One region of the Mesorhizobium sp. M0615 genome, then DNA from elsewhere that is predicted to be linked to it. Evidence: predicted binding sites of a transcription regulator. Region 1 holds the regulator's gene; each other region holds the start of a gene.
What was found. The regulator PhoB, encoded in region 1, activates phosphate uptake and scavenging genes when phosphate is short. The targets are predictions, from matches to a motif close to TGTCATNNANCTGTCAT.
Positions count from the first base shown of each region.

Region 2: a site for PhoB is predicted at 1,710-1,726, ahead of NKI46_RS22120 (RNA degradosome polyphosphate kinase). Genes of this name have one in related genera too.
Region 3: a site for PhoB is predicted at 2,904-2,920, ahead of ugpB (sn-glycerol-3-phosphate ABC transporter substrate-binding protein UgpB). Genes of this name have one in related genera too.

Region 1 is NZ_JAMYQI010000010.1:324,456-330,302, reverse strand. It holds gene NKI46_RS20120 (ROK family protein) at 227-1,462, shown strand; gene phoB (phosphate regulon transcriptional regulator PhoB) at 1,493-2,182, opposite strand; gene phoU (phosphate signaling complex protein PhoU) at 2,199-2,903, opposite strand; gene pstB (phosphate ABC transporter ATP-binding protein PstB) at 2,945-3,769, opposite strand; gene pstA (phosphate ABC transporter permease PstA) at 3,787-5,103, opposite strand; gene pstC (phosphate ABC transporter permease subunit PstC) at 5,100-5,847, opposite strand, start outside.
Region 2 is NZ_JAMYQI010000012.1:50,365-56,211, reverse strand. It holds gene NKI46_RS22120 (RNA degradosome polyphosphate kinase) at 1-1,554, opposite strand, end outside; gene NKI46_RS22115 (zinc-finger domain-containing protein) at 1,789-2,034, shown strand; gene NKI46_RS22110 (FAD-dependent monooxygenase) at 2,054-3,292, shown strand; gene NKI46_RS22105 (TIGR02117 family protein) at 3,513-4,178, opposite strand; gene NKI46_RS22100 (amino acid ABC transporter ATP-binding protein) at 4,284-5,087, opposite strand; gene NKI46_RS22095 (amino acid ABC transporter permease) at 5,172-5,847, opposite strand, start outside.
Region 3 is NZ_JAMYQI010000008.1:112,417-118,263, reverse strand. It holds gene ugpE (sn-glycerol-3-phosphate ABC transporter permease UgpE) at 1-565, opposite strand, end outside; gene ugpA (sn-glycerol-3-phosphate ABC transporter permease UgpA) at 575-1,459, opposite strand; gene ugpB (sn-glycerol-3-phosphate ABC transporter substrate-binding protein UgpB) at 1,531-2,841, opposite strand; gene NKI46_RS15740 (bifunctional diguanylate cyclase/phosphodiesterase) at 3,319-5,766, shown strand.

The sequences.
Region 1 (5,847 bases):
CCCGAAGGCCTGCACAAAGAGGCTCCATTTTTTCGAGCCTCGAAAAAATACTGGTTCAATGATAAGGCACTGTCAACATCGATTATGATGGATTCTGATGGCGTTGCCGAATTTTTTCGAGCTCCGCAATAAACAATGACAGGGCTGCCGGCGTCTGCCAATATTTGGCTGGTGCCGTCGAACGCCTTCACTATCATGAGGCGCGAGGAGGCCGGGAGGAAAACAAATGTCGGTTGGGATCCGCCACGACGATCTGCGCCGTCGCAACCGTGCGATGGTGATTTCGGCCGTGCGCCGGGCCGGCCAGCCGTCGCGGACCGAGATTGCGGCGACCACCGGCCTCAGCCATTCGACGATATCGGCAATCTCGTCTGATCTAATTCAAGAAGGCATCCTGATTGAAGGCAAGCCTGGCGAGACCGGCTCGCTGAAACGCGGCCGGCCGCAGGTCGGCCTTGGCCTCAACCCGGAAGCGGCGGCGGTCATGACCGTGGTGCTGTCGCTGAACTTCCTCTCCGTCACCGTCATCGACTATGCCGGCCAGGTGGTCGCGGAAGAACAGCGCCGGCTCGACACGCTGACCATGCCGCGCGACGAGCTGATCGGCGAATGCGTAGCAATCGTCGGGCGGCGTCTCGCGGACCCGGACCTCGATGTCCAGAGCATCGCCCGCATTGCCATGGGCATCCAGGGCATCACCGATTCGCAGGCGCGGGCCATGCTGTGGTCGCCAATCACGCCACTGACCGACATTGCCTTCGCCGACATGTTGGAAGCGGAATTCGGCATTCCTGCCACCATGGAGAACGACTGCAATATGATGGCGGTGGCCCTGCAATGGCGCCAGCCCGAGCGCTACCGCGACAATTTCATCGCGATCCTCTTGTCGCACGGCATCGGCATGGGGCTGGTGCTGAAAGGCGAACTGTTCACCGGCACCCATTCCTCGGGCGGCGAGTTCGGCCACATGATCCACCGTCCGGGCGGCGCGCTCTGCCGCTGCGGGCGGCGCGGCTGCGTCGAGGCCTATGCCGGAAACTACGCCATCTGGCGCAGCGCCAAAATGATGAGCGAAGATGCCGAGCCGGTCGATATCGGCGACGCTGATATGCGCGCACTCGCCGCGCGCGCCCGCGAAACCGATGGCCCGGAGCGCGAAGCCTATCGCAAGGCCGGTGAGGCGCTCGGCTTCGGCCTCGGCAGCCTGTTTGCGCTGATCGACCCGGCGCCTGTCGCCATGGTTGGCGTCAGCGCCGCCGCCTTCGACCTGATCGAGCCGGCATTGCGCGAAGCGATCGCCCAGACCGCCGGCGGCCAGCACTCGAAGTCGATCTCCTTCGACACCGAGCCCAACGAGCTGCCGCTGATCCGCGAAGGCTGTGCCATGCGCGCGCTCGGCTTCGTCGATCAGGAGATTTTCGCGCCGGGCATTCAGGCGAAATCCGGCAAGCATGTCGCCTGAATGGCCGGCAACGGCGCGACGCGCAGCATCCTAGTCTTCCCTGATCGCGTAGCCGGCGCCGCGAATGGTACGGATGACATCCGGCATGCGGCCGTTGTTGACCGCTTTGCGTAAGCGCCCGACATGGACGTCGACGGTTCGCTCGTCGATGTAGATCGTCTCGCCCCAGACATTGTCGAGCAGCTGGCTGCGCGAGAACACGCGGCCGGGATGGCGCATCATGAATTCGAGCAGCCGGAACTCGGTCGGTCCGAGCCTGATCTCGCTCTTCTTGCGGTAGACACGGTGCGACTCGCGGTCGAGCACGATGTCGCCGACCTTGAGCACGCTGGACAGCACTTCCGGCTTGGCCCGGCGCAGCAGCGCCTTCACGCGCGCCATGAACTCCGGCGTCGAGAATGGCTTGACCAGATAGTCGTCGGCACCGGTGGACAGGCCGCGCACGCGATCGCTTTCCTCACTGCGCGCGGTCAGCATGATGATCGGCAGCCGCTCGGTTTCGGGCCGCACTCTAAGCCGCCGGCAGAGCTCGATGCCGGAAACAGCGGGCACCATCCAGTCGAGCACCAGGAGATCGGGCACGTTTTCCTGCAGGCGGATCTCGGCCTCGTCGCCGCGTGTCACCACCTCGACGTGATAGCCTTCGGATTCGAGGTTGTAGCGGAGGAGCACGCCTAGCGGCTCCTCGTCCTCCACGACCATGATGCGTGGCGCGATCATAGGCAGTTCACCCTCATCAGGCCGGCGTGGCCATCGCCGTCTCGTCCTGCTTCGGACGATTGGCGGGCAATTGCTGGCCGGTCAGCACATAATACGCATTTTCGGCGATGTTGGTGACATGATCGCCGATGCGCTCAAGATTCTTGGCGCAGAACAAGAGATGCGTGCAGGCGGTGATGTTGCGAGGGTCTTCCATCATGTAGGTCAAGAGCTCACGAAACACGGACGTGTATTTGACGTCGATGCGCTCGTCGTCATTCCTGAGTTTTGCAAGAGCTGCCGCATCGGTGGCGGCATATTCCTCGACGACGCCTTGCACCTGGATCAGCACCAGCTGCGCCATGGCATCGATGGAGTGCGAGAGGTCGCGCGGCGTGACGCTCAAGCCCACGGTGCCGACGCGTTTGGCGATGTTCTTGGCGAGATCGCCGATGCGCTCGAGGTCGCCGGCCATGCGGATCGAGCCGACCACGGCGCGCAGATCGTTGGCCATCGGCTGGCGCTTGGCGATCAGCGTGATGGCGCGGTCGTCCAGTTCGCGCTGGCGCGCATCCATGATGGCGTCGTCGGAAACGACACGCTGTGCCAGCGCATTGTCCGAATTGAGCAGCGCCCTGGTCGAGCCGCTGACCATCGAGCCTGCCAGATCGCCCATGTCGCGGATCAGCTTGCTGATCTGCCCGAGCTCTTCATCGAAGGAGGCGACGGTATGTTCACCCATGATCTTGGTCCTCGTGCCTGAAAATTCACCCGCCGGACGGCTCAGCCGAAGCGGCCGGTAATGTAGTCCTGGGTGCGCTTGTCGTCGGGGTTGGTGAACATCTTGTCGGTGGCGCCCTCCTCGACGAGATAGCCGAGATGGAACATCGCCGTGCGCTGCGACACGCGCGCCGCCTGCTGCATCGAGTGGGTGACGATGACGATCGTGTAGTTCTGGCGCAGTTCGTCGATCAGCTCCTCGACACGGGCGGTGGCGATCGGATCGAGCGCCGAGCAGGGCTCGTCCATCAGGATCACCTCCGGCGACACGGCGATGGCGCGCGCGATGCACAGGCGCTGCTGCTGGCCGCCGGACAGGCCGGTGCCGGGCTCCTGCAGGCGGTCCTTGACCTCGTTCCAGATCGCAGCCTTCTTCAGGCTCTGCTCGACGATCTGGTCCATGTCGGACTTGCGCTTGGCCAGCCCATGGATGCGCGGGCCGTAGGCGACGTTCTCGTAGATCGACTTCGGGAACGGGTTGGGTTTCTGGAACACCATGCCGACGCGGGCGCGCAGTTCGACGACATCGATGTTCTTGTCGTAGATGTCGTCTTCATCGAGCGTGATCTTGCCGGTCACCCGCGCCGAATCGATGGTGTCGTTCATGCGGTTGAGGCAGCGCAGGAAGGTCGACTTGCCGCAGCCGGACGGGCCGATCAGCGCCGTCACCTGGTTCTGGCGGACGTCGAGATTGACGTCGAACAACGCCTGCTTCTCGCCGTAGAAGACGCCGACCTTGTCGCCGCGCATCTTGATGACTTCGTTCGACTTGGCGTTCATTTTGTCGCCCACTGCATTCTCAAGGGACTGTTCGGTCATGATGTTCATACCAAATTGCCTTTTTTCTACCAGCGCCGCTCGAACCGGCGCCGAAGCACGATCGCGGTGATGTTCATGGCCATGAGGAAGACGAGCAGGATGATGATGGCGCCGGACATGCGCTCGACAAAAGCGCGCTCAGCCTCGTTTGCCCACATGTAGATCTGCACCGGCAGCGCGGTCGCCGGATCGAAAGGCGTCGTCGGATAATCGGCGACGAAAGCGACCATGCCGATCAAGAGCAGCGGTGCTGTCTCGCCGAGCGCACGCGCCAGGCCGATGATGGTGCCGGTAAGGATGCCTGGGGCGGCAAGCGGCAGGATGTGGTGGAACACCATCTGCATCTTGGAGGCGCCGAGCCCGAGCGCTGCCGAGCGGATCGACGGCGGCACCGCGGCAAGGGCGGCGCGCGTGGCGATGATGATGGTCGGCAGCGTCATCAGCGTCAGCACCAGGCCGCCGACGAAGGAAGCTGAGCGCGGCATGCCGAGGAAGTTGATGAACACGGCAAGGCCGAGCAGGCCGAAGACGATCGACGGCACAGCCGCCAGATTGTTGATGTTGACCTCGATCAGGTCGGTGAAGCGGTTCTTCTTGGCGAATTCCTCGAGATAGATCGAGGCGGCGACGCCGATCGGCAGCGCCAGCAACAGCACGATCACCATCATGTAGAACGAGCCGATGATCGCCACGCCCATGCCCGACGTTTCGGGCCGGCTGGAGGCGCCATAGGTGAACAGGCCGGTGTTGAAATGCTCGGCCATCACGCCGTCGGCCTTGAGTTTGTTCATCCAGTCGATCTGCTGGTTGGACACCTTGCGGCGCGCTTCATCGACGCCGAGGTCGATCTGGCCCTTGAAGGCCGAGTCGAGATTGGCGGCAGCCAGGATGTCGACATCGCGCGTCGTGCCGATCACCGAGGGATCGGCGGAGAGGATGTCGCGCAGCTGGACCCGCGCGCCTTCCGACAGGAAGCCCTTGAGCTTCAGCATCATCGGCTTGTTGGCCGGATCGATGCCGAGCTTGGCCACCAGCGCGTTTTCGGCGAGCTTGGGATAGTTCGCCTTGATCAGCACATTCGGGTCTGTGGCACGCTTGTTCGAGGGGTCGATGACCTTCTCATCGAAGGTGATCGGAAGCGTCACCGTCGTCTGCCAGAAGGCGGTGTAGCCTTTCGAGACGATGGTGATCAGCATGATGGCCAGGAACGCCAGGCCGACCGAGATCGCAATCACGCCATAGATGCGGAACCGGCGTTCGGCGGCATAGCGCGCCTTCAGCCCGATGTCGCGGCGCGGACGCGCGACGGCACCCGCCATCGTGTCCAGGGGGATGTCGGTCATTCGTACTGCTCCCGGTACTTGCGCACGATGTAGAGGGCGACGATGTTCATCACCAGCGTCAGCGCGAACAGCGTCAGGCCGAGCGCGAAGGCGACCAGCGTCTGCGGCGAGTTGAACTCGAGATCGCCGGTCAGCTGGTTGACGATCTTGACGGTGATGGTCGTCATCGCCTCGAACGGATTGGCCGTCAGATTGGCGGCGACGCCCGCCGCCAGCACGACGATCATCGTCTCGCCGATGGCGCGCGACGCCGTCAACAGGATGGCGCCGACGATGCCGGGCAGTGCCGCCGGCAGGATCACCCGCTTGATCGTCTCGGAGCGCGTGGCGCCGAGGCCGAGCGAGCCGTCACGCATTGCGCGCGGCACCGCGGTGATGATGTCGTCGGACAAAGAGGACACGACCGGGATCAGCATGACGCCCATCACCAGACCGGCGGTGAAGATGCTCTGGCCCTGGATGAAGGGCGAGCCGCCGGTGAGTGCCGCCGACAGGTCGCGCAAGAACGGTCCGAGCGTGACAACGGCGAAGATGCCGTAGACGATGGTCGGAATGCCGGCCAGCAGTTCCAACGCCGGCTTGACCACCGAGCGCACACCGCGCGAGGCATATTCGGACATGTAGACCGCCGACATCAGCCCGACCGGCACTGCCACCAGAAGGGCGACGGCGGCGATGTAGAGCGTGCCGGCAAGAAGCGGGATCAGGCCGAACTGACCCTGGCTGCCGCCGGAACCGGCGGCG
Region 2 (5,847 bases), on a different contig from region 1:
GGCGATCCGCATCTCATCGGTCGGCTCGGCGTAGCCGGTGATGAAGTTGAACAGCTGGGCGACATCGCGCGCGATCGTCGGATCGGTGGTGAAGAAGGACAGGTCGGTGTAGATGCGCGCGGTCACCGGATGGTAGTTGCCGGTGCCGAGATGTACATAGTTGCGCAGCTTGCCGTCCTCACGCCGCACCACGAGCGACATTTTCGCATGGGTTTTCAGTTCGAGGAAGCCGAACACGACCTGGACGCCGGCGCGTTCGAGGTCGCGCGCCCAGCGGATGTTGGCTTCCTCGTCGAAGCGCGCCTTGAGCTCGACCAGGGCGGTCACCGACTTGCCGGCCTCGGCCGCGTCGACCAAGGCGCGCACGATCGGGCTGTCGTTGGAGGTGCGGTAGAGCGTCTGCTTGATTGCCACCACCTCCGGGTCGGCCATTGCCTGGCGCAGGAACTGGACCACCACGTCGAAGGATTCATAGGGGTGGTGGACGACGATGTCCTTCTCGCGGATGGCCGCGAAACAATCGCCGCCATGCTCGCGGATGCGCTCGGGAAAGCGCGGATTGTAGGGGGTGAACTTCAGGTCGTCGCGCGGCACGGCGACGATCTCGGAAATCTGGCTGAGCGCCAGCGGGCCGGTCAGAACGCTGATGCGGCTCGAAGAGACGCCAAGCTCGCCGGCGACGAACTCGCGCAATTCACCGGGCATCGACTTGTCGAATTCGATGCGGATGACCGAACCGCGGCGGCGCCGCTTCAGCGCCGTCTCGAACAGGCGCACGAGATCTTCCGACTCTTCCTCGACCTCGATATCGCTGTCCCGGATGATGCGGAAGGTGCCGGAACCCTTGACCTCATAGCCGGGGAACAGCTTGCCGATATAGAGGCCGACAGCCTCCTCCAGTGGAATGAAGCGAACGTGCTGCTTGCGGTCGGGCAGGCGGATGAAGCGCTTCAGCGCCACCGGCAGGCGCAGAAGCGCGCTCATCTCCTCGCCATTCTTGCGGTGGCGCAATTGCAGCGCCATCGAGAAGCCGAGATTGGGAATGAACGGAAACGGATGCGCCGGGTCGATCGACAGTGGAGTCAGGACCGGGAAGACCTGGTCCTGGAAATGATCTTCCAGCCAGACTTTCTCATCCTTGGTCAGTGCATCGCGGGTGATGCTCTCAATGCCTTCCTTGTTGAGCAGCAACATCAGCGCCGAAAGGCTGTTCTGCTGGTCCTCCTGCAGCCGCTCGACCTCGCGCAGCAATTGTTCCAGCTGCTGCTCCGGCGTGCGGCCGTCGGGGCTCTTGAGCGCAATGCCTTCGCGCACCTGGCCGGCAAGGCCGGCGACGCGGACCATGAAGAATTCGTCGAGATTGGCGGCTGAAATCGACAGGAAACGGACGCGTTCGAGCAGCGGATGGTGCTGGTTCTGGGATTCCTCGAGCACACGCCGGTTGAACTGCAGCCAGGAGAACTCACGGTTGACGAACCGATCGGGGTTGCCGCCCTCGGGGCTCGCCACCTCGACATTGATGAATTCGCTCTGCACCGGCTTCAGTTCGTTCATGGTTCCTGCTCTTCCCCCGCCAACCGTCCCTTGGAGCGCCGCTGGACGTGCCATGCCTCTAACACGCTTTTGTGGCGCATGACCCTTCGGCGAAAACCGTTCCGATTTCAGGGACATGCACTTAACCGGCTCAACGTATCCTCTGACAGGCTTTTGCGACAGTTTCATTTCATCGATCTTGCAAACAGGCCTGTTATGTTCCAGATGCTTTTCGACGAGATCAAGGAGACGACGATGGCAGGCGGTTCCATTCCCCATTTCCAGAACGATGCGGGCCATCCGGCAATCGACATCGGCGTCAAGGAATTCATGTGCACCGGCGCCAACCCGCCCTTCGACCACCCGCATGTGTTCCTCGACATGGGCGACGACAATGAAAAGGTCTGTCCCTACTGCTCGACGCTCTACCGCTATTCGGCGAAGCTGAGGGCGACGGAAACGCTGCCGGCCGGTTGCCTTTATATCGACCAGGCCGCCTGATCCTTCCGCGACAAGCCCGATGGAAGACATCAGGTCCCGGCAGGTCATAATCGCCGGGGCCGGCATCGCCGGGCTGACCGCTGCCCTTGCCTTCGCCGGACGGGGTTATCCGGTAAAGCTGATCGAACAGGCACAGCACCTAGACGCGGCCGGCGCCGGCATCCAGCTTTCGCCCAACGCAACACGCATTCTTGGAAAACTCGGCGTGCTCGACCGGCTGCTGCCGGCAGCGTTGCGGCCGGAAGCGGTCGTGCTCAAGGACGCCGGGACGCTGCGCGAACTGGCGCGGGTACCGCTTGGGCAAGCCGCCGAAGCGCGCTGGCAGGCGCCTTATCTCGTCGCTCACCGCGCCGATCTGCAGGCAGCGCTGCTGGCGCAAATGGCGGAACGGCCAGAGATTGAGCTCATAACCGGCGCCCGCGTGACCGGCATCGTCAAAGACGCGCAATATGTCGCCGTGACCGCCGAAGTGGACGGCCGCGAGATCGAGGCACGCGGCAAACTGCTGGTCGGCGCCGACGGCGTCTGGTCGGCGGTCAGGGCGCAACTCGCAGGCGAGGACTTCGTCAAAAGCCGTTTTTCGGGCGAACTCGCCTGGCGGGCTACAATCGCGGCCGACGGTGCGGCCGGAGAGGCCTTTGCCGCGATCGGCGCCGCCGACTGCGTCACCACGTTCCTGCATCCAGGCTTCCACATGGTCGCCTATCCCGTCAGCAAAGGCCGGGCCTTCAATCTCGCCGCATTCACCAAGGGTGAGCGCATGGCCGAAGGTTGGTCGGGCCATGCCGATCCCGCGATCCTCACGGCTGCCCTGCGCGGCACCGCGCCGGGCCTGACGAAGCTTGTGGCACTGGCTGGCCCATGGACGGCCTTTCCGATCCACACCGTCGAACAACAGCGGTGGACGAGCCCGCGGGGCATCGCGCTGATCGGCGACGCTGCGCATGCGATGACGCCGTTTGCCGCACAGGGCGCGGCAATGGCGATCGAAGATGCCATCACGCTTGCCGACGCTATCGCCGATTTCCCTGGCGATCTGCCCAGAAGTTTTCAAATCTGGGAAAATCTTCGGCGGCCGCGTGTCGCCAAGGCCGCGCGTCGTGGGGCCGTAAACCGCCTCGCCTGGCATGCTGCCGGCCCGGTGGCGATCGCCCGCAATCTGTTCCTGGCCATGCGCTCGCCCGACAAGCTCGCCGCCGACCTCGACTGGCTCTATGGATGGCGAGCGGACACTCGGCAGTCTAGATCGTCGACGTAGCGATCCTTCCCACTCCCCTCTGTCCTGCCGGACATCTCCCACTCAAGGGGGGAGATTGGATGTCGCCGTCGCCTTCGCCAAAATCGCCGGCGTTGCAGACAGGAGCGCGGGCAAAACGGCTGATCTCCCTCTTGCGGGGGAGATGGCCGGCAGGCCAGAGGGGAGTGCTGTCCCGCTGACTTCAAAAGATCCAACACTGTCGCGGTGCGATGAAGGACTGCTAGTTATAAAACCGCATCGACAAGCCCAGCGAGGCCGGCAGCGGGTTCCACCAGCCGGTGCGCAGGCCGGCGGTGCGCAGGCCGGCGGCTGTCCAGGTGTTGCAGCCGACAAGCGCGTTGAAATGGCCGTTCGCCTCGAAGAAGCGGTCGACGCTGGAATGGGCGGCGTTCTCGATGACGACCGGACCATGCGGCCCTTGCTGGAAACTCGCGTCGATATAGTTGAGCAGCGCTGCAAAACGTTCCTCATCGATGTCGAAACCGGTGACAGCAGGGTGCGGCTCGGCGATGGCCCCGGCGATATCGACATGCATGACCGAGGCGTCCAGTGTCAGCGCCTTGAGGACGGGCACTGCTTTCAGCTGCGACCAGCTCGGCGTCTCCAGATAGAAGGCCCGGCCGCCCCAGCCAAAGACGATGTAGCGCACTTCCGGGGCGTCGACAGGGATGCCGGCAGCGACCAGGAAATGGAAGCGCCGGCGCACCTCGTCATCGACGGGAATGGCAATGTCGGTGTGGATCGGATTCTCCAGCACCAGAATATGGCGCGTGCCCTCACCCGCCGCTGACGCCGGCCACAGCGGACGCGGCACCAGCGTGCCGAGCGTGGCAGCGAGCGCGACCACGATAATCAGCATGGCCACGAAACGCAGGGCTTTTCTCATGCGGCGGCGGCTTTGTGTTTCAATGGAGAAGATCAACCCCGACCCCAGATAGCAAAAGAGCCCGGCCGCATTACGGCCGGGCTCTTTTGGTTCGCATGAAAATGCTCAGTGCAGGATCTGCGACAGAAACAGCTTCGTGCGCTCGTGGCGCGGATGGTCGAAGAACTCGGCCGGCGTGTTCTGTTCGACGATCTGGCCCTGATCCATGAAGATCACCCGGTTGGCGACCTTGCGGGCAAAGCCCATTTCGTGAGTGACGCACAGCATGGTCATGCCTTCCTCGGCCAGGCCCACCATCGTCTCCAGCACTTCCTTGATCATTTCGGGATCGAGCGCCGAGGTCGGCTCATCGAACAGCATGATGCGCGGGTTCATGCACAGCGAACGCGCGATCGCTACGCGCTGCTGCTGGCCGCCCGACAGCTGGCCCGGATATTTGTTGGCCTGTTCGGGGATCTTGACGCGCTTGAGGAAGTGCATGGCGATTTCCTCGGCCTGCTTCTTCGGCGTCTTGCGCACCCAGATCGGCGCCAGCGTGCAGTTCTCCAGGATGGTCAGATGCGGAAACAGGTTGAAGTGCTGGAACACCATGCCGACCTCGCGGCGCACCTCGTCGATCTTCTTGAGATCGTTGGTGAGTTCCTTGCCGTCGACGATGATCTTGCCCTTCTGGTGCTCTTCCAGCCGGTTGATGCAGCGGATCATGGTCGACTTGCCCGAGCCCGAAGGACCGCAGATGACGATGCGCTCGCCGCGCATCACCTTGAGGTTGATGTCCTTCAGCACATGGAACTCGCCATACCATTTGTGCATGCCGATGATGTCGATTGCGACATCGGTGGTCGAAATGTGCATCTTCTTGGCATCGACCTTGATCTCTTCGGCGCTGACGGCGTTTTCTATGACCATGGCAGGTTCCCCTTTTTGTTCTGTCTTTTAGCTATGATGCATGTCGTTGTCCCAAAACCGCTAAACACTTTTGGGCGACATGCATCAACGTTTGTGGCCGGTGTCGAGCCGGCGTTCCGTATACATCGAATAGCGCGACATGCCGAAGCAGAACAGCCAGAAGACGAAGGCAGCGAAAATCAGGCCGGACTTGGTGGTCTGCGGCGTCGCCCAGTTGGGATCGGAGAAGTTCTGCTTGACGACACCGAGTAGGTCGAACATCGAGATGATGATAACCAGGCTTGTGTCTTTCAACATGCCGATGAAGGTGTTGACGATGCCGGGTATGACCAGCTTCAGCGCTTGCGGCAGCACGATCAGGTTCATCTTCTGCCAGTAACCGAGACCAAGCGAATCCGCCCCCTCATACTGGCCCTTGGGGATCGCCTGCAGACCGCCGCGCACCACCTCCGCCATGTAGGCGGCGGCAAACAACGAGAAGCCGATCAGCGCCCTGAGGAACTTGTCGAAGGAAACGCCGGGGGGCAGGAACAGCGGCAGCATGACGCTGGCAAAGAACAGAACGGTGATCAGCGGGATGCCGCGAACGAATTCGATGAAGATGACGCACAGCATCTTGACTATCGGCATCTTCGAGCGCCGACCAAGCGCCAGCACTATGCCGAACGGCAGCGACACTGCAATGCCGACAAAGGCCAGGCTGAGCGTCACCAGCAGGCCGCCCCATAGCTGCGTCTCGACATGCGGCAGGCCGAACATG
Region 3 (5,847 bases), on a different contig from region 1:
AGAAGCGCCATGGTCCGGCGCCGTCGACACGCGCCGCTTCCACCAACTCACCTGGGATGGTCATGAAGAACTGGCGAAACAGAAGCGTGGCGGTGGCCGAGGCGATCAGCGGAATGATCAGGCCGGCATAGGTGTCGATCATGCCGAGATCGACCATCACCTTGTAGGTCGGCAGGATGCGCACCTCGACGGGAAGCATCAGTGTGATGAAGATCAGCCAGAAGAAGACCATCCGAAGCGGAAAACGGAAGAACACGATCGCATAGGCCGAAAGGATCGAGATGAAAATCTTCCCCACCGCGATGCCGAGCGCCATGATCGTGGTGTTGAGCAGCAATCGGCCGACACTGACGCCGCCGATGCGGCCGACACCGCCGAACAGCGCCTCGCTGTAATTGTTCCAGACCTGGTCGCCGGGCAAAAGAGGCAATGGCGGCTTGAGGATGGTCTGCAGCGTCTGCGTGGAGGCAACGAAGGTGTAGTAGATCGGGAAAGCGACGATCAGGATGCCCAGGATGAGCACGGCGTGGGCGATGAGGGCGCGAAGCGGGGACTGACCAATCATCGCTCGCGCTCAACCGTAGTGGACTTTGCGTTCCACATAGCGGAACTGGATGGCCGTGAGTGAGATGACGATGACCATCAGGATGACCGACTGCGCGGCCGAATCGCCAAGGATCAAATTGACGAAACCGTCATTGTAGACCTTGTAGACCAGCGTCTCGGTGGCCTTGCCCGGCCCGCCGCCGGTGACGGCATGGACGATACCGAAAGTGTCGAACAGCGCATAGACCGTGTTGACGACCAGCAGGAAGAAGGTCGTCGGCGCGAGCAGCGGGAAGACGATGGTCCAGAAGCGCTTCGTCTCCCCGGCGCCGTCCATGGCCGCCGCCTCTATCAACGTCTTCGGCACCGCCTGCAGCCCGGCGACGAAGAACAGGAAATTGTAGCTGATCTGCTTCCAGGCAGCCGCAGACACCAGCAGGATCATGGCTTGGTTGCCGTTAAGCAAAGGATCCCAGGCAATGCCGAGACCTCTCAAGGCGTAGGCCAGCGAACCGATCGAGGGGTTGAACAGAAACAGCCACAACATGCCGGCAATCGCCGGCGCCACCGCATACGGCCAGATCAGCAGCGTGCGATAAAGGCCTTTGCCGCGCACCACCTTCTCGGCCATGACGGCAAGCAACAGGGCCACACCCATGGCGACCATCGCGGTCGCCAGAGAGAACACCAGCGTAACTTTGATCGAGTTGAGGTAGGCCGGGTCGGCCAGCACCTTGCGAAAATTGGCGAGCCCGACGAACTTGCTCTTCAGCCCGAACGGGTCTTCCCTAAGCATCGACTGGTAGAGCGCCTGCCCCGTCGGCCAGTAGAAAAAGATCAGCGTAATGGCGAGTTGCGGCGCCACCAGCAGGTAAGGCAGGGTCTTGTTGGGAAAGACGACGCGTGGAGACAGTGTGGTTCCCTCGCTGTTCAGGAAGTCGTCCACGCGGGTCCGCGTGGACGAGGTTCAACTGACAAATCGCTTCAATTTCCGATCGCTTCCTGAATCGCCTTGTTGCCGCGTGCGACCGCGTTGTCGAGCGCCTGCTGCGCAGTCTGCTGGCCGGCCAGCATCTTCTCGAACTCCTCGTTCTCGATGTCGCGCACCTGCGGCAGGTTGACGAGGCGCACGCCCTTCGAGTTCTCGGTCGGCGCCTTGCCCAGCATCTGCAGGATCGGCGTCTCACGGCCCGGATTCTTGTCATAGAAGCCGGACTTCTTGGTCGCCTCATAGGCAGCGAGCGTCACCGGCAGATAACCCGACTTCTGGTGCAGATACTCCTGCACTTCGGTCTTGGACAGGTAGGAGAAGAACGCCGCGACGCCCTTGTATTCCTCGTCCGATTTGTTGCCGAACACCCACAGGCTGGCGCCGCCCGGCGTGGTGTTCTGGGGCGCGCCCTTGGCGTCACTATCATAGGGAAGCTGGCCGATGCCGTAGTTCATGCCCGACTTGACGATGTCACCGAGACCCCCCGACGATTCGGTGAAGATGCCGCATTCTCCGGCAAGGAAGATCTGCTTGGCTTCGGATGTACGGCCGCCATATTTGAAGGTGCCGTCCTTGGCCAGATCGGCGAGCGCCTGGAAATGATTGACGAAGATCGGCGCATTGATCTTGAGCTCGACGTCGGTTCCGGCAAGTCCGTTCTGGTTGGTGCCATAGGAAACGTCGTTCCAGGCCGCGAAGGCCTCAAGGTGGATCCAGGTCAACCAGGTCGAGGTATAGCCGCAGGAAGCGGCGCCGCTCGCGTTGATCTTCTTGGCGGCTTCCCACACCTCGTTCCAGGTCTTTGGCGGGTTGTTCACATCAAGCCCGGCCTTCTGGAAAATATCCTTGTTGTAGTAGAGGATGGGCGACGAGGAATTATAGGGGAAGGACAGCATGGTCCCGTCCGGCTTCGAATAGTAACCGACGATGCCGGGCAAATACTGGCTCTTGTCGAAGGTCACGCCGGCGCTGGTTAGCACATCGGCCACCGGTTTGATCGCACCTTCGGCTGCCATCATGACGCCGGTACCCACGTCGAACACCTGGATGATGTCGGGCGCTTGCCCCGCACGATAGGCAGCGATGCCGGCATTCAGCGTTTCGGGATAGGTGCCCTTGAAAACAGGGAGAATTTCATAGTCGCTCTGGCTGGCATTGAAATCCTTGGCGATCTTGTCGACCACCTCGGCATTCGCGCCGGTCATGGCATGCCACCAACTGATCTGGGTGGCGGCGAAGGCGGAGGTGGTGGAAAGCAGGGTCAAGGTGGCGGCAACACCGGCCGCAAAGCCGAACAACTTCATGTTTCATCTCCCGTTTGTCATTGGCGAAAGGGGCACTCCCGCAAAGGCAATATGTGTCGCTGATGACAATCGGACAACGGATTTGTTGCTGTTTCGTGAATTTCATACCCGGCTAACTTCGCGCCCCCTCGCTCTGCAACGAGGACAGAGACAAATGCCAAGCCGGCTCAGCGATACATGGGCGCGGTGGGCCTGCAAGGATCGCCGACCGCCCAGCGATGCGTGAAGGGCCCGCGTGACAGCGCCACGCACCTGCACCGTGCGGCCGCCATACCGGCGCTCGGCCAGATCGAGATCGGCCGAGCGGCATCGCGCCAGGCGCTGCTGTAACCGTGCGTCTGGAATGAGACAGGATCGCCGCAAGGTACAACCCGAAAAACCCGCTGTAGTTGTAGTTCGCATAACCGATTCTTCGTCAAGCGCGGCATACTAATCAAGTGGACGGCTTGATTGCTGTGGGAGAGCAGGTGGGGCGAGATGCTGACGGTCTATAATTGTATCGTGCATGAGCACGATCTGAGACTGGTCGCACTGGCAGCGCTCATTTGCGGTATTTCTTCCTTCTCGGCGGTCAACCTGCTTCGCCATGTCGACCGCTCGAGCGAGCGCAACCGCTATACCTGGCTGATGATAGCAGCCACTTCCACCGGCTTCGGTATCTGGGCGACGCACTTCATCGCAATGCTTGCCTTTTCTCCCGGAATCCCCAACGCCTACAATACGGAAATGTCGGCGCTTTCGCTCGCCGGTTCCGTCGCCCTGACCGCTGCGGGCATGTGGATCGCCACCTTGCGCCGGGGCATCGACTACCCTCTGGTCGGCGGCGCGGTCCTCGGCGCTGGTATCGCCGCCATGCACTATATCGGCATGGCCGCCTTCGAGGTCGAAGGGCGCATCGTCTGGAACCCGCTGCTGGTCGGCGTCTCGGTGCTGACAGGCGTCACCCTCGCCGCGCTGGCGCTGCTGGTCGTGTTGCGACGGCCGTCCATGCAGGCCACAATCGCCGCCGCCATCCTGTTGACGCTGGCGATCTGCAGCCTGCACTTCATCGCCATGGGCGCGGTGTCGATCTTCCCGGACTCCTCCATCGAGATATCGCAGTTCACGGTCGAACCGGTGTCGCAGGCCTTCGCCGCCGCTGCAGTCAGCATGGCTATCCTGGTGCTTTCAGCCGCAGCATTGTGGATCGACCTTCGCTTCCGGCGTCACAAGCTCGAGGCCGAGCGCATGCACGGCCTCGCCAACGCCGCCGTCGAGGGGCTGATCGTCTGCGACGGCGCCCGCATCGTCAGCGCCAATGACAGCATCGCGGCACTCACCGGCATTGCGCCGGAAGTGCTGAACGCGATGCTGCTTGGCGACCTCTTCGGCGAACGCACGGCGGCCGGCATGTCCGACTGCAGCGGACTGGCACAGGAAGCCGAACTCAGAGCCCATGACGGCGCCACCATCCCCGTCGAACTTATCGCCAGGAGCATCGACTATTGCGGCAAGCGGCACAGCGTTGTCGCCGTGCGCGACATCCGCGAACGCAGGAAGGCCGAGCAGGAGATCCTGCGCCTCGCCCATTTCGACCCGCTGACCGGGCTCCCCAACCGCCGCAGTTTCTCCGGCCGGCTCGAGGCCGAAATTGCCGCAATGGACCGCGGCGGCAAGGGCGGGCATCTTGCGCTGCTGCTGCTAGACCTCGACCGCTTCAAGGAAGTGAACGACCTGTTCGGGCACGGCGCCGGCGATGCCATGCTGCAGAAGGTGGCGCTATGCGCCTCCGCCGTGCTCCGCCACGGACAGATGCTGGCGCGTCTCGGCGGCGACGAGTTCGCCATCATCGCTCCGAACCTTCCCGATCCGCAGGCGGCCGGCCGCATCGCCGAGGCGGTGCTGGCGGCCATGCGCGAGGAAAACCGGCTGTCGGTCGGTGGCGGGCTGGTGTCGGCCAGCATCGGCATTGCACTTTATCCGCTCGACGCCGATGAGCCGACACTCCTGGTCAGCCACGCCGACACCGCGCTCTACCGCGCCAAGGCCGAGGGCAAGGACACCTACCGTTACTTCGAGGCCTCGATGGGCGCCGAGGCGCGAGACCGGCGCGTGATGGAGCACGAACTGCGCCAGGCGATGGCGCGCGATGAGTTTCGCCTCGTCTACCAGCCACAAAAGGAGATCAGCAGCGGGCGGATGGTTGGGTTCGAAGCGCTGATCCGCTGGCATCATCCGCAGCGCGGCGACGTGTCGCCGGCGACCTTCATCCCGGTGGCCGAAGACAGCGGCGTCATCATCCAGATCGGCGAATGGGTGCTGGCGACGGCCTGCGCCGAGGCAGCGCGCTGGAAGAACCCTCTCACCGTCGCGGTCAATGTCTCGGCGGTGCAGCTCCACAATCCGAATTTCAGCCGCAAGGTGCATGAAGTCCTGCTCGGCTCCGGCCTGACGCCCGGCAGGCTCGAACTCGAGATCACCGAAACGGCGCTGGTCAAGGACATGCCGCGCGCGCTGGCGACCTTGCGCCAGGTGAAGGCGCTTGGCGTGCGTGTGGCGATGGACGATTTCGGCACCGGCTACTCCTCGCTGTCCAATCTCCGCGCCTTCCCCTTCGACAAGATCAAGATCGACGGCTCATTCATCAAATCAGTCGACAGCAACGGCCAGGTGGCAGCCATCGTGCGCGCCGTTCTGGGGCTTGGCCGCGGTCTCGGCCTGCCGGTTCTGGCCGAGGGCGTCGAGACGCTGGGCGAGCTGAAATTCCTCGACGCCGAGGCCTGCGAGATCGGCCAGGGCTACTATCTAGGCCGGCCGAGCCCGATCGAGGCGTTCAGCGAACTGACCGGCGTCGCGGCGCCGGCGGCACACGACGACGCCAGCGTCAAACAACGCGGCGGCAGCATCTTGATGCTGCCGCCGGCGGCGGCCCTGCGCTCAGCCTAGAGCAATTTCAGGAAAAGTGTGAAACGGTTTTCCGTCCGAAATTGCGTCGAAACAAAAAAGTTAGCGCGGGTAGCCGTTTCG